One region of the Ferdinandcohnia sp. Marseille-Q9671 genome, then DNA from elsewhere that is predicted to be linked to it. Evidence: riboswitches for the same ligand, from Rfam matches in the RefSeq annotation. Region 1 holds a riboswitch; the other holds the start of a gene.
What was found. A riboswitch is a leader RNA that binds a small molecule or an ion and turns the genes downstream of it on or off. The one in region 1 is predicted to bind S-adenosylmethionine.

Region 1 (16,692 bases):
CTATGATGCTATGAACGAAAAACTAAATGTTGATCGATCAAAATCCAGTCTGGATCCAGATATCCCTAAAGGTATTCAGGGAGGGGAATTAAAGCTTAATGGTGATAACTTGAAGCTTCACATCTATCTAGACCGTTCAATGATTGAAGCTTATGCAAATGGGAAGAAGAGTATTACCACTCGCGTTTACCCAACACTTGAGGATGCATTAGGATTAGAGTTATGGAGTAGTCATGGAAAAGCTAAGGTAAAATCGATGAAAATTTGGGAGTTGGGTTCTGCTTATGGAAATACCGTTCCATCGTACTGGTCGCCGGTAGAGGAAGTACCAGCACATGGTGAATTAACAAATCATGATTTCCAATCTGGAGATCTAACAGGTTGGAAAGTGATTGAAGGAACGACTTTCAGTGATAAGCATATAACAAGTGCAAATGACTGGGGCTGGGGTGGCCCATTCAATCAAGCCAATGACCGAGTAGATCCTAACCGATACCATTTATGGGGATTCAATGGTGAGCAAGGCGGAGATGCAGCGACTGGTATAGTAAAATCTGAAGATTTCAAGCTCGGAGGATTAGGTAAAATAGACTTTTTAATTGGTGGTGGACAAAATATTAATAAACTTTATGTAGCTTTAGTACGAAAGTCAGACGGGAAAGAACTATTAAAAGCCACCGGACATAATGATGAAGCCTATCGAAGAGTGAGATGGGATGCATCCGATTTTCTGGGAGAAGAATTATTCATCAAGGTTGTTGATAAAGAAACTGGAGGATGGGGGCATCTTAATATAGATGATGTTAATGTGCCAGTGGCATTAGACTGATAGATATATATAGTAACTATTGGAATTAGGGCATGTCTACGAATGTCTGCCCTATAGGGATATTGCTTAAGACCAAATCGAAGATATGATTTGGTCTTTTAGATTTATTTGATAAACAAGCATATCTTTAGATTAAGAAATATATTAGATAAAGCTTAGCTATCAATACTTCTAGAATCCGAATTAGGAACCAGGGATTTAGGGACCTTAATATACAACAATGTATCAATGTGTTCAGCCGGTTTTAGTAGATTATTGAATTGTGACTTATATTCCCCCAGACTAAAAGGTTCGGGGGGATTTTGCTTTAGGGGATCTAACTTTTACACATAACAAAGAAGTTTCATGAAGGAATATATGGTTGTGTTAAGATGGGGAAGAGATAATAGTTTATAAAATACGGATTACAACCAGGGCAATGATGAGAATTGTAGGCGAAACTAATGAAACGGAGGAGGTACGTATATGGATGTTTCATATGTTGTGGAATGTATTAATGGTCTTTTTACTATAACAAACAAGGATGTCTATTCTAGTGAATCTGGGATTACATACCAAGCAGATAAAAAAGTTAAAAAAATTGGATACTGCGTAAACCTAACGCTTGAAACGATAGAGGAAGCAAGACTTCATGGAGTAGATATGATGGTGACACACCATGATGCTTGGGATGAGATATATGGATTAAGAGAGGCGTGCATAGAAAAACTAGCAGAGTATGGTATTAGTCACTATTATAATCACTTGCCACTCGATGACTGTAGCTTTGGAACAAATGATAGTTTATTAAAAGAATTAGATTTAGCAATTGTGAAAAGAACCCACGCATGGGAAGGGTTATATTTTGGTAGAGTCGCAGAGTATGATGAGGAAGTTGAGTTTAATGAATTAGTAAAAAAATTTGAGAATCTACTTGAAGAACCAGTTAGACATTGGCAGTTTAACAACAAAAGGGTAAAGCGAGTGGGCGTAGTCTGTGGTAATGGAGCTCCAACAGCTTGCCTAAAGGAAGCAGTTGAAAATAACTGTGATGTATACATTACAGGTGAATGTAATTTGTATACAATTCAATTTGCTGAGTTTAAAGGGATAAACCTTATCGTTGGGAGTCATACTTTTACAGAATTCTTAGGAATTCAAAGCCTTGCATTGAAATTGAAAGAGAATATAAAAGAGCTTGAAGTAGTGAGACTTAATGAAGAGCATTATGAAGCGAATATAAAATAAATTTCAATATTGGAATTGAAGTTTTATGGTTGAAGAGGTAGGTGGCGACTCCAGTAGGGAATAGCTTGCATTAGAAACGTCGGGATGAAATCATCAACAAGGTTTTAACAAGGCCATAATAAGAAATAATAACAAGAGTATAGAGACGTATTAATAGACTGTACTATTAAATAATAGACACAATGATGATTTATCGGCACGGTAGATATCAAAGCAAAAAGTGAACTTACAAGGAGTATACAATGAACAATTATAAATTAACCATTCAGTATGATGGTGGCCGTTACAAGGGTTGGCAACGACTCGGTAATAGTGACAATACGATTCAAGGGAAAATTGAAAATGTATTAACAGAGTTGGCAGGAGAAAAGATTGAAATCATTGGATCTGGACGAACGGATGCAGGTGTACATGCTCTTGCCCAAATCGCTAATTTTAGGATGAGTAAAAATGCAACCGAAGACGAAGTTCAGCAGTATTTAAATAGATATCTTCCAAATGATATTAGCGTTGTAGATGTTACATTAACTCATGATCGTTTTCATGCACGTTATAATGCAAAAGATAAAACCTATTTGTATAAGATTTGGAACGAGCAGTATTCACATCCCTTCATGCGAAAGTACAGTATGCATGTGGAGGAAAAGCTTGATATCGAAAAAATGAAAGTAGCATCACACTATTTTTTAGGTAAGCACGACTTTACTTCCTATTCGAACGCAAAGTCGAAGAAAAAATCTATGGTGCGTGAAATATACTCACTCGAGATAAATGAAAATGAGAGCTTTATTGAAATCAGAGTGCGAGGCAATGGCTTCCTTTACAATATGGTGAGAAAAATTGTAGGAACATTAATTGAAGTTGGATTAGGAGAAAAAGATGCCGCTGCAATACCAAGTATTCTCGAATCGAAAGAAAGAATTCAAACAGGTCGTATGGCGGATGCTGAGGGGCTGTATTTGGAGAAGGTTGGTTTTTAAACACAACGAAGTTATAATCACGAGCACCCCGTGTGTTGCCACATTCACTCTGGACATCAAAAATTTGGATCAAAAAAATACTAGCAACATTAAGCAAAAGAGTTCAATGGTGAACTCTTTTTGTGTTTGAAAATTGTATTACATGATTACTCCACTTTTAACAGTCAGGTCGAGTAGCTACCTGAAAATGACGTTGTAGACTTAAATTGTTCAACAAAGAATTTTCCCGTAATCTTTTAAATGTAAAGCAAAAGGTACAACTAGAATTGAACTAGTTGTACCTTTTTCGAGGGAAAACTTCCGATTGTCCTCTACTAAGAAATGTCCCCGTGTGCTCCCACTTTTTAATGAATGTCTTGAATGACTTTTTCTAGGAATTCACCCATTCTCTTAACGGCTGGCTCTGAAAAATCAAAGCTAACCCCAGTTTCTTTGTAGATATCTGCAATGGATTGGTTGTAGTCCGCGCTTGCGCCTTTTTTAAAGGACTCCACTGCTTTCACTGGGTCTTTTTGATAATTTTCAAGTAATTGAAGAGCTCCAAGCATGGAGATGGAGTACTCAATATTATAGAAAGGAACTTGGAAATAATGAAGGGTGCCTGCCCAGCTCATCCCAATTTCTTTCTCTAGGCCAGTAGTATCGACAGGGTTTAGGCCATAACGTTTTGAGATTTCAAAGTATTTTTCATCGCGCTCTTTGGCTGTATGGTTTGGATTCGTATACATCCAATGCTGGAAGAGATCCCCTGATAGTGGGCCGAATAACATAGTAAATGCCCGTCTTAACTCTTCACGCTGTGCACTCTTGAAATCTTCTTCTTCTGGATAAAAACGATCCAGCTTATCCAATAGAAGCAATTCCATCCCATGAGAATAGAGTTCAGCAACTTCCATTCGGTGTTGGTAGTCTTCAATAGGACCGTGCTCGGCAAACTCGAGGTATCCATTCACCGCATGGCCCATCTCATGAATTAATGCGATTAGAGAGAAAAAGGATGGACTAAAGTTCGCAAATACAAACGTATCTCCTGAAACAGCTAGGGACGTACAGAAACCACCCGGGCTTTTTCCTTTCCGATCTCCAAGATCTAGTAACCCATTTTCTCTCATGTAATCGAAACGATCTGCAAAATATGGGTCAGTTTTCCCTAACATCTCAGAAACGCCATCCATAAGAGTGGACACCTCGGAGTAAGGAGGATTTTTCATCAATTTAGCAGTGTTATCCCAAGGACGATAGGTATCGACACCTAGCTTAGACTTAAATACGTCTGCGAGTCGGTTCCATGCTGGGATAATATGCTTCTCTACATTTTCATGGAAATCATAACAATCTTGGACACTGTACTCACGGTTTTTGACCACAAACATATAATCACGGTAGTTCTCAAATCCTGCATTTAATGCGATTTGATGGCGAAGTTGAACAAGTTCGTCCATGATGGCGTCCATATCGGACTTAATTTGACGATAAGCTGATCCCATTGCGTAATAAGCTTTCTCTCTTACAGCTCTATCTAGATTATCGAGTTGAGATTGGATAAATGGAAAAGGCTTTTGCTCTCCTTCCCATTCGACTGTTAACCCTCCGATAATTTCACTATACTTTGTATTGAGTTCTTGTTCTCTAACCATCAATGGAATATTTTCTTCTCTAAACAGTTTTACTTTGGATTCGCGAACACGTCTCATTAAGCCATAACGTTTTTCATCTAATTGATGTATGTAAGGAGACTCACAAACTTTTTCATTTAGTTTAGCTTCGTATTTCATTAATAGTGGTTGGACGACTTGCTGATCGTGAAGATACGTCGCCTTGATTTCTGCATCCTCTGTGTTTCGGTAGAAGTCGACTTGGTGACCTGTCATTGCCTCGTCGATTTTAATCAGTAAATTCTTTTCATCTTTTAACCACTTTTCAAGGTCAGAAACGGATTCAATTGGTACTTCAAGTAAACTTTGAATCTGAGATTCTACACCGTCTACATCCTGCAAATCAATTAATTCTTTATAATATTTATTTTGTGTCATGGATAACTCCCCTTTAGCATTTAAATAATTTTAATTATCCCAATAATTATATTATAGATTTCTAGATATTAATTCTAGCTTTTTTGAAAATATCAACAACGCATGCTTTAATGGGAGATGATAGAATCTGCTTTTTTAAAAGGTTAAAGCATTATAAATCGAGTGCAAACTCACTATTCACCCATGGTTGCAACAGACACAAGGGCAGGAGGAGTGTGAGCGACACTCATTTTTAAAGAGGCACTAAACCACATTGGGAGATGTCTTTTTGCGTTTTTTCATAACTACATTCAACACTTCCATACCATGATCATTTGACTAATTAAATAAAATAAATTATGATTATCGAATAATAATTACTTAAAAGCGTAAAAGCTTTAAAGTGCTAAAGTACTTTAGGTAATCTCCTAAACTAATAAAAAGTTGATTTTATATGATTGGTGGGAAAAAAGGTGAAAACAAATCTTCCAATTTGGAAATCAGTTATTCCATTATTTGGCTTAATCATTGCTGCGGCTTGTTCGATTTTTATATGGGAAGCAGGAATGAACTTTCCATTAATAATTGGGGTTATTTTAGCTTCTATTGTCGCCATTAGTTGCGGATGGAGCTGGAATGATGTACAACAGATGATGGTAAATGGAGTAACAAGGGCTTTGCCAGCGGTGTTTATTTTATTGGTAATCGGTACGATTATAGGGTCATGGATTGCTAGTGGTGTCATTCCAACCATGATTTATTATGGGATTTCAATACTTGATCCGTCCTGGTTTGTTCCAATTGTTGCTCTTATTACGGGTATTGTTTCTATTACTCTAGGAACCTCCTTTACCTCCATCGCTACTGTAGGACTAGCATTCATGGCAATTGGTGAGGGTTTAGGATTTCCACCAGCTCTCGTCGCGGGAGCAGTCATATCAGGTGCGTATTTAGGGGATAAACTTTCTCCATTATCAGATACAACTAATGTTGCTGCAGCGCTGGTTGACACGGATTTATTTAGTCACATTAAACACATGCTTTGGGACACGATTCCCGCATTTTTATTATCACTTGTCTTATTTTGGATATTTGGTAGTTTTGAGGTAGCTAATAGCACGAGTATTGGTTCTGAAGCAATTGAAACAATCATGTTTGGCTTAGATGATGCTTTTGTAATTCACCCATTGTTATTATTACTACCGGTATTCACCATCTATTTGATGCTAAAGCGTGTTCCTGCATTACCAGCATTAATGGGTGTTGGCTTATTAGGTTCAGTTATAGCTGTTATGGTTCAAGGAAACTCGGTAAGTTCAGTTGTTCAATTTATGACGAGTGGTTTTAAAATCTCAACCGGAATTGGTGAAATTGATTCTTTATTAAATCGCGGTGGACTTGCTTCGATGCTTGGAACCGTTGGAATGCTAATGATCGCTACCGCCCTCGGTGGTATTCTAGAAGAAACGGGAACATTTGAAGTATTAACAGGTAAAATGATGAAGAAAGTGAAAACTACTGGAGCGCTTATCGGTTCTACACTTTTATCAACATTTGTTGTTGCTTTAGCAAGCGGTGCTCAGTTTTTGGCAATTATACTACCCGCAAGAACCTTCGTTCAAAAGTATAAAAATATGAATATTGATACTAAAAATCTTTCTAGAACAGTCGAGTCAATGGGGACTGTCGGTATTAATCTTATCCCTTGGAGTGTTCCTGCCGTATTCGCATCGAGCATTTTGGGAGTCAGTGCGTGGGAGTTTATTCCATATGCGTTCTTTATTTATCTTGTACCGTTAGTAAATCTACTGTTTGGATTCACTGGATGGACGATTGCTAGAAAGGATTACAGCCAAGAAAAAGAACTGCAGCATGTAGAAAGGGAAGTTGTATAGTGAGTGAGGTTATATTAAGTGTGGTTGGAACTGCCCAAGATGGTGGTTTGCCACAAGCAAATTGTTTTTGTGAAAATTGTAAAAGAGCATTAGAGGACTCGAAGTTTAAAAGAACTGCCGCATCCTTGGCAATTATTTTACCAGAAGAGAATAAATGGCATTTAATTGAAGCTACTCCTGATCTTCGAGAACAAATGGCACGATTGCAAATGAGATATGGAATGGAATCAAAGCTGATGAGCAGTATTTTTCTATCGCATGCACATATCGGTCATTATCCAGGTTTGATGTTCTTAGGGAAAGAAGCGGTTAATTCTCGTCTATTACCAGTAATGGCAGGGGCAAAAATGAAAAAACTACTTGAAAATGATGCACCATGGAGCCAGTTGACTGCACTTGAAAACATCATTGTTCAAGAAATCAAAGATAGACAACCTGTTAGTGTTTCTACGGAAGTAACTGTAACTCCATTAATTGTTCCGCATCGGAATGAGTTTTCAGAGACTTTTGCTTTTTGGATAAAAGGTCCGAATAAAAAGGTTTTATTTATTCCTGATATTGATCGTTGGGATGAATGGGACATCGATATTCGTGAAGTGGCGAAAGAGGCGGATATTTGTTTTCTTGATGGCACGTTTTATTCTCAACAGGATCTAGCAAACATTGGGCGAGATTATCGGCAGGTCCCCCATCCACTAATAACAGAGACGATGGATCTACTTCAAGATTTAGTAGGGGAAACTAAAATTTATTTTACACACCTTAACCATTCAAACCCGGTATTGCAAAGAGAGGGTTCATTAAGAAAGCAAATCGAAACAAAAGGGTTCTTCATTGCAGACGAAGAGATGGAATTTAGAATATAACAATAATGAGATGTTCAAGAAGAAGAATTTCTTTTTGAACATCTTTTTCTATTTAATAAAAATGGTGAACTGTTTCATAGTAATGTATATCAAATTTCGTAATTCTTATTAGATAAAAACTACTACACAAATTCTTCTGCATTCATATTCAAACCACGTCGAGACAGTTGCACAATTGGTGAATATAATATTCAAAATTTTAAAGTCAAAAGACCGTGAATTTGCAAAATACTATTATACGAAATCACGTCTTATTTATTATAAATAGTTCTAATCATATGGATTATCGGAACTCAAAGAGTGGGGATGGGGAGAATGATATTATCTCTATTAGCTATAAATATCATTCAGTTACTTTCCATAGCAGTTGATTTCATTATGTCTCCAGCTTTCTTAAATAGTGTAAACTTGTTTATACTATTATTAGTGTAAGTATTTTTTTTTTCGTCACTGTGAAAGGCGACGTTGAACGAAGAGGGGATTTATAGTGAAGATTGGGGTTATTGGACTTGGAGACATTGCACAAAAAGCGTATCTTCCAGTTTATAGCGGATTAAAGGAGATTGAGTTTCACTTTTACACAAGAAATCAAGAAAAGTTACGAACAATTACCAGTCAATATCGGTTTGAACATATACACTCTGACCTCCAGTCCATGGTTGATAGTGGGATTACGGGAGCATTTGTCCATTCGGCGACATCCTCTCATGAAGAAATTGTTGAGTGGCTACTTCATCATGGAATCCATGTGTTTGTCGACAAACCTATTACGGACAATTATGAAGGTGCGAATAGACTTGTCAAACTTGCGGAGGAACGTGGACTTATTCTTATGACCGGATTTAACCGCAGGTTTGCCCCTTCCTATGTAAGTTTGAAGGAAGTTTCTAATCCAAATATGGTTGTAGTCCAGAAAAACCGCAAAAATCTTCCTGGGGAGCCGAGGACGTTTATTTTTGACGACTTTATCCATGTAGTGGATACGATGAGATATTTATTTCCACACCCGGTTGAGGATATGCTCGTGAATGGCCGTATGGAAAATGGATCCTTATACCACGTTGTGATTCAATTTATTTCGAAAGGTGGCACTGCAATCGGCATCATGAATAGGGACAACGGGACCACCGAGGAAATTGCCCAAGTTATGGGTCCGTTGGAGAAGCGGACGGTCACGAATGTATCCAACTTACTCATTTCGAAAGACTTAGAAAATAGTGAGGTTCGGAGTAGTGATTGGGAGTCAACCTTGTATAAAAGAGGGTTTGAGCAAATGGTTACAGATTTTATACGCGCTGTCAGCACAAATTCAGAACCAAAAATCTCAACTCGGGATGCATTGGAAACCCATGAAATTTGCGAAGAAATCCTCACGAAACTAGCGGAACAGAAGTAAAAGGATACATGAATAGAAAATGAATGTTGATGAGACTCCATGTTTTCTCATTCTTAACTAAAAAAGTGAGCTTACAAGGTCATCTGTATGACAACGTAAGCTCACTTTTACATTTCTTACTCTTTATTCATGAGACTATGCTTTTTACCATAAGCAAAATAGAAGAATAGTCCAAATATAAACCAAACACCGCATGAAACCCACGTAAAAACAGATAGCTGAGTAATTAAAAATAAACATAATAAGAATGAACAAATCGGTAAGATTGGAAAGAATGGAACTTTAAAACCATCGGATGGTATACTTTTATTTTTTCTTAAGTAAATTACTCCGATTGAAACGATGGTAAATGCAAGTAATGTTCCCATATTTACTAGTTCTGCCAGTTTAGATAACGGAACGAAGCCGGCACAAAAAGCTACACATGTTGCAAATATCCAAGTGTTTTTAACAGGTGTTTTCTTTTTTTCACTAAGTTCATACATACTTTTCGGCAGCAATCCATCACGGCCAAACGCGTAAAGAAGTCTAGTTCCACCATATGACATAACAAGTATAACAGTCATCATTCCAACAACAGCACCAAGTGAAATAACGCCAGCCACCCAATCTTGATTAACGATCTGCATCACGTAGCTAACTGGATCACTTACATTTAGCTCTGTGTAGGAAACCATCCCAGTCAAAACCAGGGAAACTGCTCCATAAAGTATTGTACATATAAGTAAAGAGCCAATAATTCCTATTGGCATATTCCGTTGTGGATTCTTTACCTCTTCAGCAGCTGACGAAACAGCATCGAATCCAAGATAAGCGAAGAAAACAAGGGCTGCCCCACTTATTACGCCTTGCACTCCGAAGGGCATTAATGGTTGCCAATTAGCGGGCTCAACATAGAAAATACCTACTCCAATGAATAAGAGAATAACACCTACTTTAATAAATACCATAATCATATTAATTTTCGTCGATTCTCTTATTCCGAGCGTTAACAAATAAGCAGTGGCAAATATAATAGCTATAGCCGGTATGTTTACATATGTTCCATCTGCTGGATTAAAAGAACCAGAAATGGCCTTTGGAAGCGTGATAGAAAAACCTTCTAACAAGGCACTTAAATAAGCAGACCAACCTGTTGCAACAGCCGCAACTGCTAATCCATATTCTAAAAGTAAAGCCCAGCCAACTAACCAAGCGATTAATTCTCCAAATACAATATATACATACGTATATGCACTACCCGTTACTGGAATGGATGAAGAAAATTCTGAATAACACATCCCTGCCAGTGCACAGACAATTGCAGCTAGAATAAAAGAAAAAACGATAGCTGGTCCTGAGTGTGCCGCAGCTACTGTTCCTGGAAGTATGAAAATACCCGTTCCAATAATAGCACCTACTCCAAGCAACATTAGGTCAAAGGCTCCTAGAGTTCGTGGTAGCTGTTTTTCTCCTTTGTTTAAAAGTAACTCTGCGAGATTCTTTTTTCTGAATAATATATCTTTCATGCTGTAACCTCATCCTTTTGAAAATATGTAAAAATTCTATATGTTTATGAATGATAGGTCAACCGTTTTTGTCGAATTACCAATATCTTTGTCGAAAAACAGTATGCTTACACCTAGACTTTGGGAAAGAGACAAGGGTGATAAATGAACCTAGTTTTTGAGGCAACTCTACTACAGCAATTTGTTTGCGATCACCACTCAAGCCACGTTAAGGCGTTTTAGAAATCCAACAAAGTTGTAAGATCCTTTTCCACAACTTATCCACATTGGAAATAAATGCTGTATAAAAAGTTGGGGGAAAAGCTAGTTATCCCCGTCATATCAACAATTGTGAAATTAGGTATTTATTTCTTTTGAAGATATGCTCGTGAACAGCTATATGGAAAATGGAACCTTAACCTTCGATTTTTTTTATAGTTATTAGAAAACCTGACCAGCACTAAAGCTACATAATGCAATCAAGCATTTGGATATTTATCTATGGTTTGTAAAGAATATCCTTATAGTGATTGTTTTCATTTGCTGTTTTACTTTCTTTATAAAGGATTAAAATGGTTTTATAAAACCATCAAAAGGGAAAATCCATTGAATGCGGTATTCGGAGGATGAAAAGTAGTGAAGGATGTAAGGTTAAGGCCATTAGAGAGAGTTGACTTAGGATTTGTTCATAAGTTAAATATTAATGCAAACATCATGTCCTATTGGTTTGAGGAGCCATATGAGTCATTCGTTGAATTGCAGGATTTATATGATAAACATATTCATGATCAGGGTGAAAGAAGATTTATTGTAGAAAAAGGCACTGAAATGGTGGGGTTAGTTGAATTAGTAGAAATTGATTATATTCATCGGAGAGTTGAATTTCAAATTATAATAGATCCGAATCATCAAGGACATGGATATGCGAAGTCTGCAACATATCTCGCAATGGACTATGCGTTTTCTGTATTAAATTTGTATAAATTATATTTAATCGTTGATAAAACGAATGAAAAGGCGATTCATATTTATAAAAAACTTGGTTTTCAGTTTGAAGGAGAATTAATTGATGAGTTTTTTGTTGACGGTGAATATCATAATGCAATAAGAATGTGTATGTTCCAGCATCAATATTTTAGTAGGGATTCTTGAGACTGTACAAGAAAGACGTAATAAAAAAATACTAATTTTTGTATCCCACAACTTATTTACCTCAGACTTTCCATTCATTTGTTTAGTAAATAACAGGTAATCATGGTGGTGTCTATATTCGCTATAGCATTGGTATCCGCTTCAAGTAATATAAAAAGGCAAAGGCAACACCCAAAGGGTTAGTTGCCTTCTTTCATAATATCTGAGAGTTAACACATACTGTACCTTACCATTAATCGATAAAAAGTAAAAAGGAATTACCGAATGTCATAATAGGGAAATCAAGGTTTATTAATATCCTATTCGTTAAAAATTGTGTTTGATAGTAATCTAAATAGGTAATCGGTGTGATTTCTAAATCCAGCTTCTAATCCGATTAATGTTACGGCAGCGTCTTTTTCGGTTACAATGACCGCTTGACCTCTTGCAGGCTGCCTATTTTTCCAATGACCAGAAACAAAGAAATCTTCTCCTTGGTCAAAGGTGGCAAAGACTTCGGTTTCTTCAGTATTGGAGTACCAAACCGGTCCATATATGAATCCGATATCGTCTTGACTATAACCTGCTGTAACTCCTTTTCCAGTGTAATCAATTTGGACGATACCATTAGAGCTCGAAGATCCAGTGTTCACTTCCACATCTGTTAGCCCTAAGGACTTGGCAACTTTTGATGCACCAGATCCTATAGCGATGTACTGTCCTTTTTGCTCAATAAACTCATCCACATTCTGCTTAAATTTGTTGTATTCTTCTTCGTTTGAGAGTCCAAACTCTTTGTTTGCCGTGCTAAGATTGTAGGATACTAGATTAGCAGAACCACTGTAAATAAATGTATCATATCCCGATAAGCCATTGTTCGCTACATCACTTGGATGTAATTCGGTTACTGAAAAACCAAGGCGTTCAAGGGCAAGTTTCGTACCTGAATGTGACTGAACCTTTCCAAGTCCCCCATCTTTTAAAATAGCAATTTTCTTTTCAGTTATGCTTCTTACCTGTTTTGGAATTGAAGTTGTAACAAGATCAAGACCTGAAGCTTTTACAGCTTTTATAAGGTCAGATGTTTTCTTTTCAACATAAAAGTTCCCTTCCTCATCCTTCAACACCTGGATGTTTGATTGAAGTAACTGATTTACGAGAGAAACAGCATTGATAGAGGTATTTGGAATTTTATAAGGACCATTACCATTAAGTGATCCTTTTAATTTAATCTCTTTAACTTTATCGATTTTTACATTTGGGAATGATGTTGATTCAATCACTTCAAATCCCCACAGTTCTGGAAGACCCCAAGAAGATATGTCATACATGGCTCCGATGTCATTGGTAATATCCTGTCCATCCCAAAGGAATGCGTTAGCAACTGCAGCCTTCGCTTGCCTGCCTGATAGTAAGTAAGTACCTTTTTCATAACGAATACCGTCCGAATCGAAAGCTTCCTTTGCTTGCGTTACTTCAACATCATTCTTAATCAAGTGCCGAACAGCCTTTTCAGTAACGGTTGGGTCTTCCTTCTTTACAGGTAATATATATGCTTCAGGATATTTTCCTTCTTCATAATTAGGATGTTGATTAGTAACACCTCTCTGATAAACTTCTATTTGATCCTCCAGCATGTCATATTTATGATCTACAGCAAATTTAAGAGCCCCTGTTACTGCATCAACTTGCCACTTTACACCATCTAAATCATTTGTTGGAGCTTCAAGGGTATAACCGTATCCCCCGTGAAGCATTGCATATGCTGGGGTATAGATTGGCGGATAAACATCCCATCCTTGACTTGAGTCTCTTAAAGGAATATGTGTCCCTTCCATTGTTTTATAAAGCTCAGTTTCATATGAATCTTTTTGACTTACCAGTTCAGATTCCATTGCTTCTGCTTGTTGATTCATCCAATTATATAAAAGATCAAATTCGTAATTGGGATTGTGCGGTGGTGTACCAGGCAGGATCAAACCTGGATGTTTTGCGACGCCTCTTTGTTTCACATAACCATGAAGATCTAACAGAACCAAAGGATTTAGCTTTGTAATTTGCTTAACTACAGCTTGTGTTTCAGGTTGAGACTGAGTAATAAAATCACGGTTGAGGTCAATTCCCTCTCCATTAAAACGAGTTGCTTCGATACGACCATCTGGATTAGCATTCACATTGACAATTAACGTAAAGTTGTTGAGTATTTCTAGTGTCTCCGAGTCATTTTCAAATCCAAATCGCTCAATTAATCTTAGTGCAGCATCTGTTCCAACAAATTCACTTCCATGGATAGATGCGTGTATAAGAATTGGAGGTTTCACGTCTGGATTTTTTGATAACCAACGCTGTGCTTGATCGGGATCTTCACTCATTAGTTTTCGTAAGGTTTTATAAGAGTTATTTTTAGCTTGATTCGTAATCGTTACTGTATATAGATCTTTTCCAGTAGAGGATTTTCCAGTCACCTCAAGACTAATTCTATTACTCCTTTTGTCAAAGTCCTCGAGCTGTTTTTGAATAGTATCGAATATGACATAATCATATTGTTCTGAGTTGAAAAGACTGTGCTTTCGCTCAGATGAGTTAGTCTCCTCAGTCCCGGTTGCCAATACATCAGTAGGCAGTGTTGTCCCAATTAATGCAACACTAAGTAACATAGGTAATACAACTTTTTTCATTTCTCCCACTCCTTTTAAGATATAACAAGTAACCCAATTTAAAACAAAATAAAAGCCTCTTTCAAAGAGAAAGAGGCACAGCATCACTAACAAAGTGACCAGTTCCTCTTTTATCTCTCAGCTACTGCTGCAAGATTTAGCACCTTAGCTCACCTTAATGGTTAGCCGGTTGCCGGGCTTCATCGGGCTTGTCCCTCCGCCTGCTCTTGATAAAAGAGTATTCATATTAGATTGCTTGTATTTACCCAATTATAGAAATATCTACCACGAAGTCAATGAGTTTTCGTTAAAATGGTTATATAGAACCAACTAACTCCTATTTCACAAAAAATGGAGAAAGAAAAACTTCCTTGTAGGTAAATGGGACGAAGGGGAGAGGAGAGGTAGTTAAATGTTAACTTGGTTTTGCAGTTAGCATATCAATGGTACAACTTAAAAAAAATGCATTTTTTTACGATACAATTTAAAGGGACTTATTTCCTTAACATAGTAAAAGTGTAACATCCTAAAGCCCTATAAAAGAAGTTTATAAAAGAATAACCCATGGTCACTATTTGAGTCTTAAAAACAGTTGTGAGGGAAAGCCGCTACTTATTTTTGAAAGAAGGTAACCACCTTTTTATCATTAATCTCCTTTAAAAATATGTCATTTCTCTCAACATAAAGGAGTTAGGTTCATATATAGTCAGCAAAATCCTGCCAAAGAACAAGTATTTCAAAGTTTTTTTAATAATATAAACCCAAAGATTTACACAATACCTATTAAATCTCAAGTATACTTTACATATACAATTAAAAAATAATAGGAGATTATGATGAAAATAGATTGTTTGATTGTGGATGATGAGATTGCTTTAGCTGAAACAACTTGTGAGTATTTTAATATGTTTGAAGTCAAAACAGCGTTTGTGACTAGCGCAGCTGAGTGCGAACGTTTTTTGGAGGAGCATGAACCATCGTTGCTTCTTCTTGATATTAATCTCGGGGAAACTTCAGGGTTTGAGTTATGTAAAAAATTGCGCCAAACTACGCAGATCCCGATTCTATTTATTAGTGCACGTTCAAGCGATGATGATATTCTGATTGCTCTCAACATCGGTGGGGACGATTATATTCAAAAACCTTACACGTTAAGTATTTTACTAGCAAAGGTAAAAGCTGTATTAAAAAGGTTTGGCAGTGGTTCTAGTAACCAAGAAGAGGTTTTAGAGTTTGGTCAGATTCAGATTGATACAAAGCTGCATCGTGTGCGAGTAAATGGTGTTGATATCCAGCTTAAAACGATGGAATATAAACTTCTGTCTTATTTGGCCAAGAATAAAAATCGAATCATCACAAAAGACGAACTGTTTCAACATGTATGGGGAGATTCTTTTGTAGGGGATGGAACCCTTAATGTACATATACGCCATTTACGAGAGAAAATTGAAAGTAATCCAAAGGATCCGCAATTTATAAAAACGGTTTGGGGAACAGGATATGTCCTTGAGGATACCAACCAATGAAAATAAGATTGCTGCTGGTTACGATTCTGGTTGTTTTTAGTGCAGCTATTGTTTTCTCCATACTAGTTATTAAGAAGAATACGATTTCAGAACTTGATCTTGTAGCCATAAATGATGTGGTGAAAACTGTTGAAGGAAATTGGGGGCAGGTTAGTGACGAAATGTTTCGAAATAGCGACATTGACCAACCATTTACGATAATAGATCACCTAGGGAACGTAATTTACCAAACCCCAGGAAACCATTATAACGATACATACGATGCCATAAAAAATAGAGATACATTTATAGACTTGAAGCAAAATAACGAGACTGTAGGGAAATTAATTATCACCAATAATGAACAAGAAATGCGGCAACAAATGAAAAGTGAACTGATCACTTCCATAAGTTTGATAGTGGGTCTAGTGATGATTATTAGTATTTTTTATATTATCTATATATATAGAACGTTAGTGAAACCATTTCAGCAGCTTCGAAATTTTGCATCGAATGTGGCTAGAGGCAATTTTGATATACCTTTACATATGGACAAGAACAATTATTTCGGTGCGTTCACGGAAAGCTTTGATCTATTGCGTGAAGAGCTTGATGCAGCACGCCAAAGAGAGTATGAATTAAACCGTAGTAAAAAAGAGCTTGTAGCTACACTAAGTCATGATATTAAGACGCCTGTTGCTTCAATC
Region 2 (16,692 bases), on a different contig from region 1:
TTAGTTTGTGATCAATTAGAAATTTTACCACCGGAAATGATTGTCCATCGCATTACAGGAGACGGACCCATTGATTTAATGGTTGGACCGATGTGGAGTGTCAACAAATGGGAAGTATTAAACACAATTGATGCCGAACTTAAACGACGTGACAGTTATCAAGGTAAATTTTACAAGAAGGTAGCTGAAACGATATGAAATTAGAGCGTATCCTACCTTTTTCGCGAAAATTACTCCAGTTAGCCATTTCAGAAGGGGATTTTGTTGTTGATGCAACAGTTGGCAACGGGCATGACACGCTAATGCTGGCAGGTTTAGTTGGTGACAACGGGCAAGTATTCGGTTATGACATTCAAGTAGAAGCTATAGAAAGCACAGCTACCCGGTTAGAAGAGCATAAAGTAAAGCATCGTGTCACATTATTTCATCAAAGTCATGATCAGCTCATGTCTTCTATCCCACAAGATGCACATGGAAAGATTAGTGGAGCAGTTTTTAACTTAGGCTATTTACCAGGCGGTAAAAAAGAAATTGTGACAAAACCCACCTCAACGATTGAAGCAATTGAGCAGTTACTCACTATAATGAAACCAGAGGGTATCATTGTAGTCGTTGTGTACCATGGCCATGAAGAGGGTGCCGTAGAAAGGGATAGGCTGTTAGAGTACTGTTCAACACTTGACCAAAAGAAAGCTCATGTCTTAATGTACCGATTTATGAATCAAGTGAACCATCCTCCATTTGTTATTGCAATTGAGAAAAGATAGAGGATTCTGTACTAAATTTTCGATGTCTGACACTAGGCGCAATCGGCTCTCTGGTATAAGTCAATCGCATTGAAGGCAAAAAGCGCCTTCTGTCGGCGCTTGACTTATACTTGTCGCCTAAGGCTGAGCGCCTTACGCTTTTCCTTATCCAAAAACGCTTTGCAATCGACGATAAGCTCGTCCATTTATATAAAAGAAAAAGGAAGTTTTTCCGCCAAGTCTAATCATTTTCTTAGCAATCTTCAATACACTCCGTTGGCTTCTTACCTTTTCGTCTGATAGATAAACTCCCAATAAACCTCGATTAATAAGACGATGAAATTTTTCATTCGGCAAACCTGCTGTATGCTTGTCAGCCTCAATCATAAAATGTTTTAGTCGACTAACAAGCTCATTTTCATGCGGGTAGTAAAAGCAAAAATTCAAATCGCCGCCTTTACGGTCTTCTTCCTGATCGATAAAATAATCCAAAAGAATATGTAAACCTTGGATATAAGGAAAGTAGCCGCTTCTAATTTTTTCAGCCATTTCATCATTAAATTCGTCATGAAACGCATACGCAACTAAGCAAAAAATACCTAGTGTGGAACCAGAGCAAGCAGAGAATTCATACCATTCCATAGTCGGTAAATTATGTTGATAGGTTTTAAACCACGTCTCTAATCGCGGTACACGCTCCTCTACCGTTACGTGCTTATGGACTTGTAAATCACAATAATAGCTAGACAGCTCTTGTAAGTAGCCAGAAATCTTATTATAGTGTGGAATGTTTTGTAGGACCTGCTGACATTTTTGCACGAGACTCTCTAAGTAGCCACCATCATCCTGTTCAGCTCTATATTTGTAATAATTTTTTGTAGGTTGCCAGGGTCGCAATGCATCTGGCATTGAATCGTGTAGGGTTCGAAAATCAACTGGATCTAGGGATGTACTGCGATCACAGAGATTATCTAGGTAATCACTTATCGTTTGATAGGCAACGATAAATTGAATACATTCGTCGATCTTACCCTCTGACAATAACGCAAGGATTGCTCCTCCTTCACAGTGAAAGGTTTTAGAATGAATACTTGCTAGAGCCTGTGTACGAAGCTCGTCATTTGGAATCGCTTCTGCTTTCTTTCTCCAGAAGGCCAATTCGCGGTGTACAATCGGAAATACCTCACGATACACTTTCTTCATTAAACCAATTGGGTGTGTTGGTACCAAGGATATCACCTCATTTTCTACAAACAGGATGTAATGTTAATTTACGATTATTGTGAAAGTTGCTACACTAACAGTAAATGATTTTTCTTCGAATATCAAATATAGTGAGAAAGGGCGTACCTATATGATTTATCCATACAAAGGGAAATATCCAACAATTGCTGATTCGGTTTTTATAGCTGATTATGCGACTATAACAGGTGATGTCACAATTGGTGAGGAAACGAATATTTGGTTTAATACCGTTATTCGTGGAGATGTTGCACCAACGGTTATTGGAAAAAGAGTTAGTATTCAAGATAATTCCACCCTTCACCAAAGTCCAAATAATACGTTACTCATTGAGGACGATGTCACAATTGGCCATCAGGTTATCCTACATAGCTCTATCGTTCGAAAAGATGCCTTAATTGGGATGGGTTCAATCATTCTAGACGGTGCAGAAATTGGAGAAGGGGCGTTTATCGGAGCAGGAAGCCTAGTTCCACAAGGTAAAAAAATACCACCTCATACATTAGCCTTTGGGAGACCGGCAAAGGTAATCCGCGAATTAAACGAAGCGGATAAAAAAGACATGGCAAGAATTCGCAGAGAGTATGTTGAAAAAGGTCAGCATTATAAAGAACTACAAGAAGAACAGAAGAAGAAATAAAAAGCTCGCCACCCTTGGCGAGCTTTTCTCCTATTATTTTGTTGCTTGTGTCTTAAGAGCCTCTGCTTTATCCGTACGCTCCCATGGTAGGTCAATATCATTTCTACCAAAATGACCATATGCAGCAGTTTGCTTATAGATTGGACGACGAAGATCTAACATCTTAATGATACCAGCTGGACGCAAGTCAAAATTAGTGCGAACTAAGTCAACTAGTACATCTTCTGAAACTGTTCCAGTTCCAAATGTATCTACAGAGATGGATACAGGTTGAGCAACACCGATAGCATAAGCAAGCTGAACTTCACATTTTTCTGCTAATCCAGCCGCAACAATATTCTTCGCTACGTAACGTGCAGCATATGCAGCAGAACGGTCTACTTTTGTAGGATCCTTTCCAGAGAATGCACCACCACCATGACGTGCATAACCTCCGTACGTATCAACGATAATTTTACGCCCTGTTAACCCAGCATCCCCTTGAGGACCTCCGATTACAAAACGTCCTGTTGGGTTAATAAAGTACTTTGTATTCTCATCAATAAGATCATTAGGAACAACAGGATTGATAACGTGTTCCTTAAGATTACGTTGAATTTGTTCTAAAGAGATTTCAGGATGGTGCTGAGTAGAAATAACAATTGTATCAATGCGCACAGGTTTGTCATTCTCATCGTATTCTACAGTAACCTGAGTTTTCCCGTCCGGACGTAGATATGGAAGAATTTCATCTTTACGAACTTCCGTTAATCTTCGTGCTAGCTTATGAGCTAATGAAATGGGAAGAGGCATTAATTCCTTCGTTTCATTACAAGCAAAACCAAACATTAAGCCTTGATCTCCTGCACCAATTGCATCAATTTGCTCATCTGTCATTTGACCTTCACGAGCTTCTAAGGCTTGGTCTACCCCCATAGCAATATCAGGTGATTGCTCATCGATAGAAGTTAACACAGCACAAGTTTCAGCATCAAAGCCATATTTCGCACGGGTATAACCAATCTCGCGCACCGTTTCACGAACAATTTTTGGGATATCTACATATGTAGAAGTTGTAATTTCACCTGCAACAAGTACAAGCCCTGTTGTAACAGAAGTTTCACACGCTACACGTGCATTTGCATCACTTGCTAAAATGGCATCTAAAATAGAATCTGATATTTGGTCACAGATTTTATCTGGATGGCCCTCTGTAACAGACTCGGAAGTAAATAAACGACGTCTATTTGTCACAAATGTTTCCTCCTTTAACATTCAGAATTCGAAAAGTTCGACTCTGACATTCTTTTTGATACGGTACTCATTCCCTTAGTATTGTTACCTACACAATTTTCTATCCTATCTTAACAAGCCTATAATAGGAACTTCGCTGCTAATTTATCGTGATGAGCACATCAAAGTGCTTGTGTTAGTAACATCTTGAAACCACAAGATCGTTTCAAAAAAAGAAATAAAAAACCTTTCCCACTTTGAGGAAAGGTATATTGTTCATTTCGCCTTTCACTCTTATCGATCAAGGTCATGCCTTGCTCAGGTTAGCACCTTATCACTTTTAACAGATTTTTACCTATATGTAATAGGGTTCGCATAAAATCGTTTGATATGTAAAAAAAAGTGATGGTTGCCGGGTTTCATTGGGCCTGTCCCTCCGCCAGCTCGGGATAAGAGAGTATCCGTTCAATGACCAATCATATCGCAGACATCCTTTTCATGTCAATAAATTTAATAAAAATATATGTAGAAACGTGTCATATTTTTTCATCAAAAAATTCGCACTGCAAAAAGGTCTATGCAACAATGACTATTTTACAATCTGTACGCACTTTTTGTAGATAAGTTACGTAAAATACGTTAAATAGTATAGACTATTTTTACTAATGTGTTATACTAATTGTAAAATCGAGTTTCTTTCTTTCGTATAAAAATAGAAAAAGGATGGTTTTTCATGAATTCAGTTGAAGTTTCAAATGAGCTGCTTTTGGAATTAGTCAATGGAAAAAATGCACTTCATAACCTATCTGTTCCTATTTTAGTTGAAAAAGTACTTGCTAGACAAGAGGGTATTCTTACTTCGACTGGTGCTGTACGTGCAACAACGGGAAAATACACAGGAAGATCACCAGAAGATAAATATATTGTAGAAGAAGCGTCTACTAAGGAAAAAATCGATTGGGGCAAAGTAAATCAGCCAATCTCAGAAACAGTATTTGATAATCTATATAAAAAAGTACTTACTTATTTAAAAGAAAAAGAAGAATTCTTTGTGTTCAATGGATTTGCAGGGGCTGACAAAAAGGTTCGTATGCCGATTCAAGTCATTAACGAATTCGCATGGCATAATCTTTTTTCACAACAATTGTTTATTCGACCAACAGAAGATGAGCTAAACACTCATAAACCAGAATTCACAGTCATAAGTGCACCAAATTTTAAAGCGGTTCCAGAAGTTGATGGCACGCACTCTGAAACCTTTATCATTATCTCTTTTGAGAAACGTACTATCTTAATCGGCGGAACTGAATATGCGGGAGAAATTAAAAAATCTATCTTCTCTGTTATGAACTATGTATTGCCAGAAAGAAATATCCTCTCTATGCATTGTTCCTCCAATGTAGGTTCAGAAGGAGATGTAGCGTTATTCTTTGGTTTGTCTGGAACCGGAAAGACAACGCTTTCAGCAGATCCAAAACGTCGTCTGATTGGAGATGATGAGCATGGCTGGTCTAGTTCTGGGGTGTTTAATATTGAAGGTGGATGTTATGCGAAATGTATTAATTTATCGCGTGAGAAAGAACCGCAAATATTCGATGCAATCAGATTTGGCTCTGTTCTAGAAAATGTAGCAGTTGATGAAGAAACCAGAATAGCAGATTATGATAATGGCTCCCTAACAGAAAACACAAGAGCAGCATACCAAATTGAAAACATCGATAATATTATTGTACCAAGTATAGCAGGGCACCCTACTACAATCGTCTTCCTAACAGCAGATGCATTCGGGGTACTGCCTCCTATTAGTAAATTAACAAAGGAACAAGCCATGTATCATTTCTTAAGTGGATACACAAGTAAGTTAGCTGGTACTGAGCGTGGAATTACGTCTCCACAAGCTACTTTCTCAACATGCTTTGGGTCCCCGTTCCTTCCATTACCTGCAACAGTATATGCAGAAATGCTTGGTAGAATGATAGATGAGCATAATGTAAAAGTCTTTTTAGTAAATACAGGTTGGACAGGTGGAGAATATGGAGTAGGAAGCCGTATGAAACTATCTTACACTCGTGCGATGGTTCAGGCTGCTTTAGAGGGTGAGTTAAATAATGCTGAAACCGTTAAAAATGATATATTCGGTTTAGAGATTCCGATTCATATACCAGGTGTTCCAGACGATGTTTTACAACCTTCCAAAACGTGGGCTGATCAAAGTGCTTATTATGTAAAAGCGAAGGAATTGGCCCTTAAGTTCAAAGAAAACTTTAAAAAGTTCTCTGAGGTTTCAAAGGATATTGAACTACTAGGGGGACCAAGGGTTTAAATAAACAATGTGCAAGCACCTAGTTCAGCCCCGACAAGCATAGACGATAAGAAATAGAAGGCTCTCTTTGCCTTCTATTTTTTTAGTGGTCATGACCACTGAGGGCTAGTCGCTGGAACTGAATGTGAAACGCCTACGCCTACCCTAAGTCCAAGAGATAAACTCTTTTTAAAGGCTTATAAGTCGTAGGAATTAATACATGAGATCCACTCAAATCCTTTATTTTTGCTCCCTTGCCTTCATCCATTCCGTCAGTCGTCTTACAGTATCTCGATTTTCACTCGGTGGAAAATAATGTGTGAAATTTGGAAAATACCAACTCTCTACTTCTTTCCCCAATTCCTTTACCCTTTTTTCAAGGCGATAGGAATGCTCAACCGATACATTTTTATCCTTCTCTCCATGAATAATAAGTAAGGGTGCCTTGAGATCTTCAAGTTGATATAAAGGAGTTCTCCACCTATATCGTTCAGGATATTTCGTAGGCGTTCCTCCGATAACTCGTTTCAGCATTCGTCGTAGGTCATTTCTTTCTACGTAGGTTAAGCTTAAATCACTTACCCCTCCCCACGATACAACCGAACAAACTTGAGGTTGATGAATGGCAGTTAATAATGCCATAACTCCGCCACGAGAAAAGCCAAAAACATGAATTCGCCTCGAATTTACTTTTTCGTGCTCTTCAAGAACTTTTACAGCTGAAAATGCATCATACCTATCCTGACCTGCAAAATCCTCATTGCCTTCTCCCCCTTGATTTCCGCGATAGAAGGGTGCCATCACAACAAATCCCTCAGAGGCAAATTGGACGATTCTTCCAATCCTTACCTTACCAACATTTTTTATTCCCCCGCGCAAGTATAAAAATCCGTCATAGCTTCCTTCCGCCTTGGGCTCAGCTAAATAACCTTTAATTTTTAATCCCTTGCTCCAATAGGTAATTAAAAATAAATCTATAACAGGATTTGGGGAAGGAAATCTCTGCTTTTCAATAATTGTGCCATCTACCATCAAATCCATCCTTTCTATATTGTTATTACCTCAAATGAAGAGTAAAACCCTTTTAGATTACATTTAAAAAAAGAAAAAAATAGGCATTCACACATTTTTGTCACGTCTCATATTCTATCTTAAAGTAATTACTAATGCCGACAGAAAGACTGTCAAGGAGGAATGTTTACATGCGTCGTTTTTTTGCTTTCATATTTGCATTACTGCTTATTGTACCATTAGCGGCCTGTAATAATGAGCAAGTTCAAAAAATACGGATTGCTGAAGTAACACGCTCTGTCTTTTATGCACCTCAGTATGTAGCTGTAACAGAAGGATTTTTTGAAGAGGAAGGTTTGGAAATCGAATTAACTACCGTTCCTGGTGGTGACAAGACCATGACTGCGTTAATTTCCGGTGGTGCCGATGTAGCCCTGGTCGGTTCCGAAACATCTATTTATGTTGAAGCACAGGGATCGACTGATCCTGTTATCAACTTTGCGGCTCTTACTCAAACGGACGGAACATTTTTAGTTGCAAGAGAGAAAATCGAAAACTTTAGTTGGGATCAAGTAAAGGATAGTACCTTCCTAGGTCAGCGAAAAGGTGGAATGCCACAAATGGTTGGGGAGTTCGTGCTAAAGAAACATGACATTGATCCTCAGTCCGACTTAAATCTCATTCAAAACATTGATTTTGCTAATATCTCAAGTGCATATGCTTCCGGAACTGGCGAGTTTGTACAATTATTTGAGCCGACTGCTAGTTTGTTTGAAAAAGAAGGCAGAGGATATATTGTTGCATCATTCGGTGAGGAGTCTGGAAAGGTTCCCTATACATCATTCATGACAAAGCAGAGCTTTATTGATGAAAAGGAAGAAGCAATCGAAAAGTTCACACGTGCTGTATATAAGGCACAACAATGGGTTGACTCCCACAGTGCAGAAGAAATCGCTAACTCCATTCAAGAGTTTTTCCCAGATACACCACTTGATTTAATTACTTCCTCTGTTGAGCGTTATAAAAGCCAGGGCTCTTATGCTACTAGTCCAGTATTAACTGAGGAAGCTTGGAATAACCTGCAGGACATTATGGATGAAGCGGGTGAACTACCAAAGAGAATTGATTACGAGACACTTGTTAATACAAGTATTGCAGAAAAAGTAATTTCCAAATAGGAGTGTTAGTATGAACTTCTTGTCAGTTAAAGATATACACCATGTTTATTTTTCAAAGGATCAGGCAACGACAGCACTCGAGGATATTTCACTAACAATTGAGGAGGGGGAATTTATTTCCCTTCTCGGCCCTAGTGGGTGTGGAAAAACAACACTACTCTCGATTATTGCAGGTTTGTTAAAACCTACATCTGGAGAAGTTTTGATAGAAGGAAAGTCTATCACTAAAGCTAAATCATATATTGGCTATATGCTTCAGCAGGATTACTTATTTCCATGGAAGACCATAGAAGAAAACATCCTCGTTGGGCTACAAATTATGAATCAACTAACCGAACAAAATAGAAAAAACACTTTGGACCTTCTTGAAGAAATTGGGTTAAAGGGTGTAGAAAAGTCTTACCCTAAGCAACTCTCTGGTGGAATGAGGCAACGTGCAGCGTTAGTTCGTACCCTTGCAACAAACCCAAAGATCCTTTTACTAGATGAACCATTTTCGGCATTAGACTTTCAAACAAAATTAAAACTAGAAGACCTCGTTTCAGATACATTAAAGGAATATGGTAAAACAGCCATTCTGGTTACTCACGATATTGGAGAAGCAATCGCAATGAGCGACCGCATTTTCATGCTATCAAAACGTCCGGGAAAAATTGAGAATATCTTTGATGTCCCTAAAACCCTTCGAGACCAATCACCATTTGACGCAAGACAGGACCCAGATTATTCAATCCTTTTTCAGCAAATTTGGGAGGAGTTAGATAAACTTGAAACAAAACCTGAACATTAAAGAACTACACCACCAATATTTACATTCCATCAAAAAAGAAAAGCAGCTGGTTCGCTCTTATCAACTCCTGATATTTATTGTCTTTTTCGGACTTTGGGAGATAGCCAGTCATAATAACTGGATAGATCCATTAATCTTTAGTGCACCTTCAAAGATATGGAATTTATTCTTGGATAAATTGAATGATGGAACATTATTGAACAATCTTGCGGTAACGCTATTTGAAACAGTACTTGGTTTTATCTTAGGAACCTTACTAGGTGCTGTCATTGCTGCAGTACTCTGGTGGTCTGAACGACTTTCAAACATTCTTGACCCTTATTTGGTAGTCCTTAATGCCATGCCAAAGGTTGCATTGGGACCAATCTTAATAGTTGCCCTAGGAACAGGATATGTATCAATCATTGCAATGGGTGCGATTATTTCCATCATCATCACAACAATAGTCGTGTACACTTCCTTCAAGGAAGTAGATTATAACTATATAAAAGTACTACAGACCTTTGGAGCAAACCGAAAACAAATTTTCCGCAATGTTATTCTCCCTTCCTCCTTTCCTGCAATAATATCAACCTTAAAGGTGAATGTTGGATTGTCATGGGTTGGGGTTATCGTTGGAGAATTTCTAGTCTCTAAACAAGGGTTAGGGTATTTAATTATCTATGGATTCCAAGTATTTAACTTCACACTCATTTTTTTAAGTTTATTACTAATCGCTGTTTGTGCTACGTTAATGTACCAAGGTGTAGAGTATCTTGAAAGAAAACTAATAAAAGATAAATAAAAAAGCTCTTCTAGTTTTTTACTAGAGAGCTTTTTTTGCCATAAGGTATTTTTCAACAAATTCGATGCTATGAGCTAACACATCATCCTTCATGATAAAACTATAGCCTCTGTCATTCTTAACAGTATCTAGGGGAATTTCATCGATCAACACGGGTCCCTTCGTTTCAAAATAATCCATCTGTTCAAGAATTCGTTCAATTTCTGCAAAATAAATATTTTTTATAATCGTTTTTCCTTTTCCAATAACCTTATATTGCCCAACATACTTTAGTTCCTTAACCTCTGCACCAGTTTCCTCCATTACTTCCCGAAAAGCTGCAGCTTCTGGGGTTTCGCCGTACTCTACCTTACCACCAGGAAATTCTAAGCCACGTTGTGAATGATTTGTTAAAAGCCATTGGTCTTGGTATCTGCAGATGACCCAAACATGCTTTGGGCTCGAAGAAAAAGGGGATGATTCAAAGGATAAATTTACTTCGTTATGGTACATATCATGAAAAACAATCATAGTATCTTTGTCTCCATTCAAATCAAATGCGCCTTGGCAAACCGTCCGTCCGATTTTTTTAGGAAAGTGTCCTACCTTTTAATCGAGGTTCTGCCGGTGGCTTTAACCTTATACATTATGGTTTATATCCAAATTGGATTTGAACCACCACAACCAGCAATGGTGAAGTTAAATAAAGTTAAATGAATTACTACTATCATATCATAAAGTTGAATTCGATTCAGTCAGGGGGAATGATGAGAAACAAAAAAACAAGCCGCTTCATTTTTGAAGTGGCCTAATCAATATTGCCTAATACATCAAGTATTCCTTGGGATTGAATGAAATCCTTTGCCTCTTGGTCTCCTAGCTGATATATCATTTTAAAAACCTGCAACATAGTTGAGTCATACTTGTCATTTGACGAGTCATTATGATACTCAACATACGGTACGTGAGCACGTAAAAATCCTTCTATCTCATTTGAATAGTTTTCGTTAAAAAGTGAACGCAATTTGTGAACTTCTTCATCCGTTGCTTCGATTTTATATTCCCAAGTGGAGCTCGATTTCGATTGGGAAATTTCCCCACTTCCAACAGAAATATAATACGTCTTCTTAGGTTGTTGTTCCAATATCTTCACTCCTAATACTGTCTTTCGTACTTTTAGCTTTTTCATCGCACACCAAAAATATTCACATATACGTGTCATATAAAATGATTCGCCTAATCACAATACTTTTAGTATCTTTTGTTACGTAACCCCATATACTAAATTCCAAGAAAAGAAGAAAAGCGCAAGACGCGCAGCCATAGGCGACAAGCATAAACAAGCGCCCGACAGAAGGTGCTTTTTCCTTCCGAAGCAATTGGCTTATGACCAGAAAGCCGATGGCGCCTGCAGCTAGATAGTAAAAACTAGGTTAAAAATGCGGAATTTGCGGAATTTAGGGGGAGCCATTTATGAAAATTATTGATGAAATTTACGACATGTACCGAGATAAATTAACTGGGGATGAGGAAGATGCGGATATCATTGCGTTTTCCGTACTCGAACAATTTGAGCGGGAAGACCTACTCTCTCTCGTAAATGATTTATCCGATCAAGAATTACGTAACCTTGTAGGTTTCTATATGATAGAAAATTTAAAAGCAAAAATGGCACGCGATGGAATTGGACACGCGAAGATGCTAACAATTGAACAACTGAGAGATATTCACTAAAATTTCGGGTAGAGATAGAGTCTCTTTTCAAAATAGTAGGCTCTATCGATTTTATATGTCAACTGCCAGTTTCAATAGTATTCACCCTAATTTAAATTTCCAACTAACAAAAAAGGATTATCGCGCCATGCTTTGACAATCCTTTTTAACAATAAAGTTATAATTTATTTACAATGCTTAGTGCTTTTTCAATTGACTCTCTGTCTACATCATAATGAGTGGTAAATCGAACTAACTCTGGTCCAAACGTAGAGACTAAAACACCGTGTTCCTTAAGAATTTCAGCAAACTGGCCAGAGTTCAAACCCCGGGCACTCACATCAACTAAAATAATGTTCGTTTCAACCTGATTCACAACATGTATGCCCTTGCTATTTCCAAGTCCCTCTGCAAGTATTTTTGCATGTTCATGGTCGATTGCAAGACGATCCACCATGCTTCGTAGAGCCACTAGCCCAGGAGCTGCTATGATTCCTACTTGTCTCAATCCACCACCTAGACGCTTTCTCCACTTACGAGCACGATTAATAAACTCTTGGCTTCCAGCGATGATAGAACCTACTGGGGCACCTAAACCTTTTGATAAACAAAACTGTACTGAATCCGTAAACTGTGCAATATCACTCACAGGGCGACCGAGTGCAACAGATGCGTTAAAAAGACGCGCTCCGTCCAAATGAACAGGGATACTATTTGTTGTGGCAATGTTATAGATTGCTTCCATGTTTTCTAGTGGTATGATCGCACCACCGGCTCGATTATGGGTATTCTCTATACAAATCAAACCCGTCTCAGGATTATGTACATCCTCCACTTGTATTGCAGCTTCTACTGCAGAAGGTTCCATTGCACCTCTGTTTCCTTTTATTGTTCGTGGCTGAACACCTGCAAATGCTGAAATAGCAGCACCTTCATAATTGAAAATATGTGAATCCTGTTCTACAATAATTTCATTTCCATTTCTGCAATGAGATAAAACAGCTATTTGATTTCCTTGAGTTCCGCTTGTGACGAACAATGCAGCTTGTTTACCAAGCATCTCAGCTGCCGTACTCTCTAACTCTATAACTGTTGGGTCCTCTTGGTATACATCATCACCAACTTCTGCTTCATAGGCAGCTCTTCTCATTTCAGCCGTTGGCTTAGTAACTGTATCACTTCGTAAATCAATCATCTTACTCTCCCCCTTATTAACTTAAATAGTACAAAAAAAACCATCTTTCTACAAGAAAGATGGGTCTGCTTACTAATAAGTTAGTTATAAATCTAAACGTAGTTTTTGCTGTCCTGTTCCACGCCTACCCCTTCAGGAAAGTTTCACCACTCTCACGGTGCACAATAGCCTCCTCGTCGGGGTTCGTAGCGCTTGCCAGGGCTGAGCAAGGAGTTTACGCATTTCGTTTTTATTTTCCTAAGAAGGATTGTAGCATCCATATATGCTTTTCGAGACTTTGGTGAATCGCAAGTAACATATCACCTGTCGTTTCGTCGTCTACTTCTTCAGCCACCTTCATTCCCTCTTTTAATTCACCTGTTAAAATCGAAAAATCATTTGAAATGTTTTCAACCATTTCTTCCGCATTTTCGCTTCCACTAGCTTCGCTTATTGAAGTAGCTTCTAGTATCTCTTTCATGGTTGCAACAGGATGTCCGCCTAGGGCTAGTAAACGCTCTGCTAATTCATCGATATGAACTGCTGCCTCATTATAAAACTCTTCGAACTTTACATGCAAGGTAAAAAATTGAGATCCTTTCACATACCAATGATAATTATGTAACTTAATATAAAGGACACTCCAGTTTGCAATTTGTTTATTAACCAATTCTGTTAATTGTGTATTCATTCCTATCTCCTCCTTATTTTTAACATACCCCCTTTCTTTGGTACCAAAACATTTTATTTTTCAAAATGTATTCCTTCGAATATTCTCGATTGAATTTTCAATGACCAACTTTATCTCTACATGATAAAATAAAGAAAAAGAGGGGGGTACTATGCTAACAGTATTAATTATTTCTATTATCATTGTTTTTGTTGTTTTGTTTTTAGCAGTAGGTACTACATCGAAAGCCTATAAATACAAACATACAGTAGACGAACTTGAAAACAATCCAAATGTGGAAAGTAATCATGATCATGAGGAGAATACAGATGGAAATTAAATTTCTTCAAGAGCTAGAGAGCACGTGGCTAACTGAAGCAACAATTGAATCCATTCAAGAGAAATTCGAGAAAGAGGAGCTTACTGCCAAACAGTTAGTGCTTATGTATTTACACAGAATATCTACCTTCGATTCTGAGATAAAATCAATTATCGAAATCAATCCAGATGCACTACATATCGCAATGGCATTAGATGCAGAGCGAAAGGAAATAGGCCCTCGTGGTCCACTCCATGGAATTCCAGTTCTACTAAAGGATAATATTAATACAAATGACAAAATGCATACATCTGCTGGATCTCTAGCGTTAGCAGAATCGTATGCCCCTGAGGATTCCTATGTTGCTTATCTATTGCGTGAGGCTGGTGCAATTATATTAGGTAAAACAAATATGACGGAATGGGCAAATTTTATGACGGAAGGAATGCCTAGTGGCTATAGTTCCCGTGGTGGACAAACGTTGAACCCTTATGGACCGGGTAAATTTGATGTTGGAGGATCCAGTGCTGGTTCTGGTGCCGCGATAGCCGCAAACTTTGCAGTAGTTGCCGTTGGAACGGAAACATCAGGTTCTATATTAAGTCCTGCTAGTCAAAACTCCCTCGTTGGCATTAAGCCAACCGTTGGTTTAGTTAGCCGTGAGGGAATTATTCCAATTGCGCACACTCAGGACACGGCTGGGCCAATGGCACGATCTGTAAAGGACGCAGCACTTTTACTATCTGCTTTAGCAGGAGTAGACGAACGAGATCCTATTACATATACAAGTAGAATTTTGACACAAACAGATTTTACACAATATTTAGACGTTAATGGCTTAAAGGGTGCGCGTATTGGTATAGCAAGAGAAGTGTATTTTGATTATCTTAGTGAGGATAAACGAAAGATACTAGACTCAGCAATTATGATGTTAGAGGAATTAGGAGCAACTATTATTGAAGATGTGAAAATTCCTTCTACAAGAATCAAATGGAGTTATGATGTACTAACCTATGAATTTAAAGTAGATCTTAACAATTATTTAGGAAAATTAGCACCTTCTGTAAAGGTACGAAATTTGGCGGATGTCATTGCTTTTAATAAGGAAAATGAAACCCAAATGCTTACGTACGGACAAGTGCTATTAGAAAGAGCGGAGGCTACTAGTGGAAAATTAAAAGAACTAGAATACATTCAAGCACTGGAACATGACCATTACCATTCAACCGAGAATGGCATTGATTATGTCCTAAAAGAGCATCAATTAGATGCTATCGTGTTTCCGAATAATATTGGAGCTGGCATTCCTGCAAAAGCAGGTTATCCATCCATTACAGTACCTGCTGGTTATACACCAGAAGGAGAACCTGTAGGTATTACATTTACTAGTACTGCTTTTTCAGAGCCGACACTCCTTAAGCTATCCTATGGATTTGAACAAGGGACAAAATATCGAATCCCACCTTCACTATAAATAAACAACCTCAGCCATCTGCTGAGGTTGTTCTTTGTGTCTTGCTTGCTACAGGAACATTTTGAATTCGGTGATTATCCAAAGACTTTATGAAGATCTTCTTTTGATTGTGAAAGCCAGAAACGCATTAATCGTTTCGCTCCCTCTAAATCATGAAGCTTCGCTTGGCCACATTGTGTTTCGTTTGCAGCAGGGATTTCTGTAATTTCTACAGCTGTTTTCATTGTATCTTCCATTAAATCAATAATTTCAGATACAGTGGGTTCCCCACTAACCACAAGATAGTAACCTGTTTGACATCCCATTGGTGAAATATCAATTATATCAAAATGGTTATATTTTTCAGCATGTTCGCGAAGGTTAAAAGCCAATAAATGCTCAAGGGTATGGATTACATCTGGTTTCATTGCTTGTTTATTCGGCTGACAAAAACGAATATCGAATTTATTTACAACTCCATCTGTACCGACTTTGTGTACACCACAATGTCTTACATAGGGAGCCTTTACTGCATTATGATCGAGTTCAAAACTTTCTACTGATGGCATTTAATGTCACTCCTTACTATTTTCTTCTCTTTATCATAACGCGAATTCCGATTTTTTTCATCTATTTAATTTGAAATAAATTTTCCATTCCAAGAAGTTGGTGGATTTCAGTAATGTACTTATTCCACATTCCAAGACTTACGGGGACGTGGCATTCTCTATCCTTCGTTATATCTTCTACTATTTACTGTAACTCTACTAGAATCGTTAGCTTTATATTTGGTTGTTCAATGATTTAAAATTCGGCTAACAATAGAAACAAGTGATATTGGTGCTTATAGAGACTCAAGAACGTGCTTTTATCAACCGCCTATAGTATAGTAAAAATACGCAAAACTAGTAAGGGATGTAGAAAAAATTGCTGCAAGCGGTATTCATAGGAATTATTCGTACCTATCAAAAGTTCATCTCTCCATTAAAGCCACCCACATGTCGCTTCTACCCTACTTGCTCACAGTATGGTCTTGAGGCAATAAAGCGTTTTGGAGCGATTAAAGGTGGATGGTTAACAATCAAACGTCTTCTTAAGTGTCACCCATTTCATCCTGGAGGGATAGATTTCGTTCCCGAAAAAAAGGAAGGGAAGCATCATCATTGATGTTTCCCTTTTGTAATCTTATTTTCATTTTATCGTTGTTGTCTTCTCTAAGTGTTCGTGTATGTCATCTTTTTCAATGTGAACTTGAATATGATATGTTCCCGTATCGGCAAACGTGTAGGCAGCTTGATAAGTACCATTTCCTGTCTCATTCGCATCTATAAACTCGTGTTTCTCTGCTTCTTCCTTCCAAACTTCAAATCGTACCCTAGCTTCTGTTAGCGGTTCACCCGATTCAGCAAACGAAACTTGTAGTGTTGTTTCTTTTCCTTTTGTATACTCATTTTCTAACGGGAAGTTGATAGAAACATG

Region 2: linked by a shared signal. The riboswitch ahead of metK (methionine adenosyltransferase) and the one ahead of ACWNMY_RS14055 (M14 family zinc carboxypeptidase) in region 1 are both predicted to bind S-adenosylmethionine.

Annotation. Positions count from the first base shown of each region.
Region 1 covers NZ_CDRJTA010000003.1:266,270-282,961, forward strand. Annotated here, with positions in the region: gene ACWNMY_RS14010 (GH32 C-terminal domain-containing protein) at 1-829, shown strand, start outside; gene ACWNMY_RS14015 (Nif3-like dinuclear metal center hexameric protein) at 1,295-2,056, shown strand; gene truA (tRNA pseudouridine(38-40) synthase TruA) at 2,299-3,036, shown strand; gene ACWNMY_RS14025 (M3 family oligoendopeptidase) at 3,381-5,069, opposite strand; gene nhaC (Na+/H+ antiporter NhaC) at 5,522-6,943, shown strand; gene ACWNMY_RS14035 (MBL fold metallo-hydrolase) at 6,943-7,809, shown strand; gene ACWNMY_RS14040 (Gfo/Idh/MocA family protein) at 8,297-9,205, shown strand; gene ACWNMY_RS14045 (amino acid permease) at 9,322-10,713, opposite strand; gene speG (spermidine N1-acetyltransferase) at 11,329-11,844, shown strand; gene ACWNMY_RS14055 (M14 family zinc carboxypeptidase) at 12,144-14,501, opposite strand; SAM riboswitch class I at 14,609-14,717, opposite strand; gene ACWNMY_RS14060 (response regulator transcription factor) at 15,317-16,006, shown strand; gene ACWNMY_RS14065 (ATP-binding protein) at 16,003-16,692, shown strand, end outside.
Region 2 covers NZ_CDRJTA010000001.1:1,138,061-1,154,752, forward strand. Annotated here, with positions in the region: gene ACWNMY_RS05800 (TIGR01212 family radical SAM protein) at 1-198, shown strand, start outside; gene ACWNMY_RS05805 (class I SAM-dependent methyltransferase) at 195-767, shown strand; gene ACWNMY_RS05810 (tetraprenyl-beta-curcumene synthase family protein) at 912-1,949, opposite strand; gene ACWNMY_RS05815 (gamma carbonic anhydrase) at 2,101-2,628, shown strand; gene metK (methionine adenosyltransferase) at 2,662-3,861, opposite strand; SAM riboswitch class I at 4,132-4,296, opposite strand; gene pckA (phosphoenolpyruvate carboxykinase (ATP)) at 4,574-6,163, shown strand; gene ACWNMY_RS05830 (alpha/beta hydrolase family protein) at 6,383-7,174, opposite strand; gene ACWNMY_RS05835 (ABC transporter substrate-binding protein) at 7,345-8,331, shown strand; gene ACWNMY_RS05840 (ABC transporter ATP-binding protein) at 8,342-9,121, shown strand; gene ACWNMY_RS05845 (ABC transporter permease) at 9,099-9,905, shown strand; gene ytkD (RNA deprotection pyrophosphohydrolase) at 9,927-10,415, opposite strand; gene ACWNMY_RS05855 (hydrolase) at 10,693-11,031, opposite strand; gene ACWNMY_RS05860 (DUF6154 family protein) at 11,358-11,618, shown strand; gene ltaE (low-specificity L-threonine aldolase) at 11,776-12,792, opposite strand; gene ACWNMY_RS05870 (Dps family protein) at 13,022-13,462, opposite strand; gene ytzI (YtzI protein) at 13,614-13,781, shown strand; gene ACWNMY_RS05880 (amidase family protein) at 13,771-15,234, shown strand; gene ACWNMY_RS05885 (S-ribosylhomocysteine lyase) at 15,309-15,782, opposite strand; gene yidD (membrane protein insertion efficiency factor YidD) at 16,144-16,380, shown strand; gene ACWNMY_RS05895 (FixH family protein) at 16,405-16,692, opposite strand, start outside.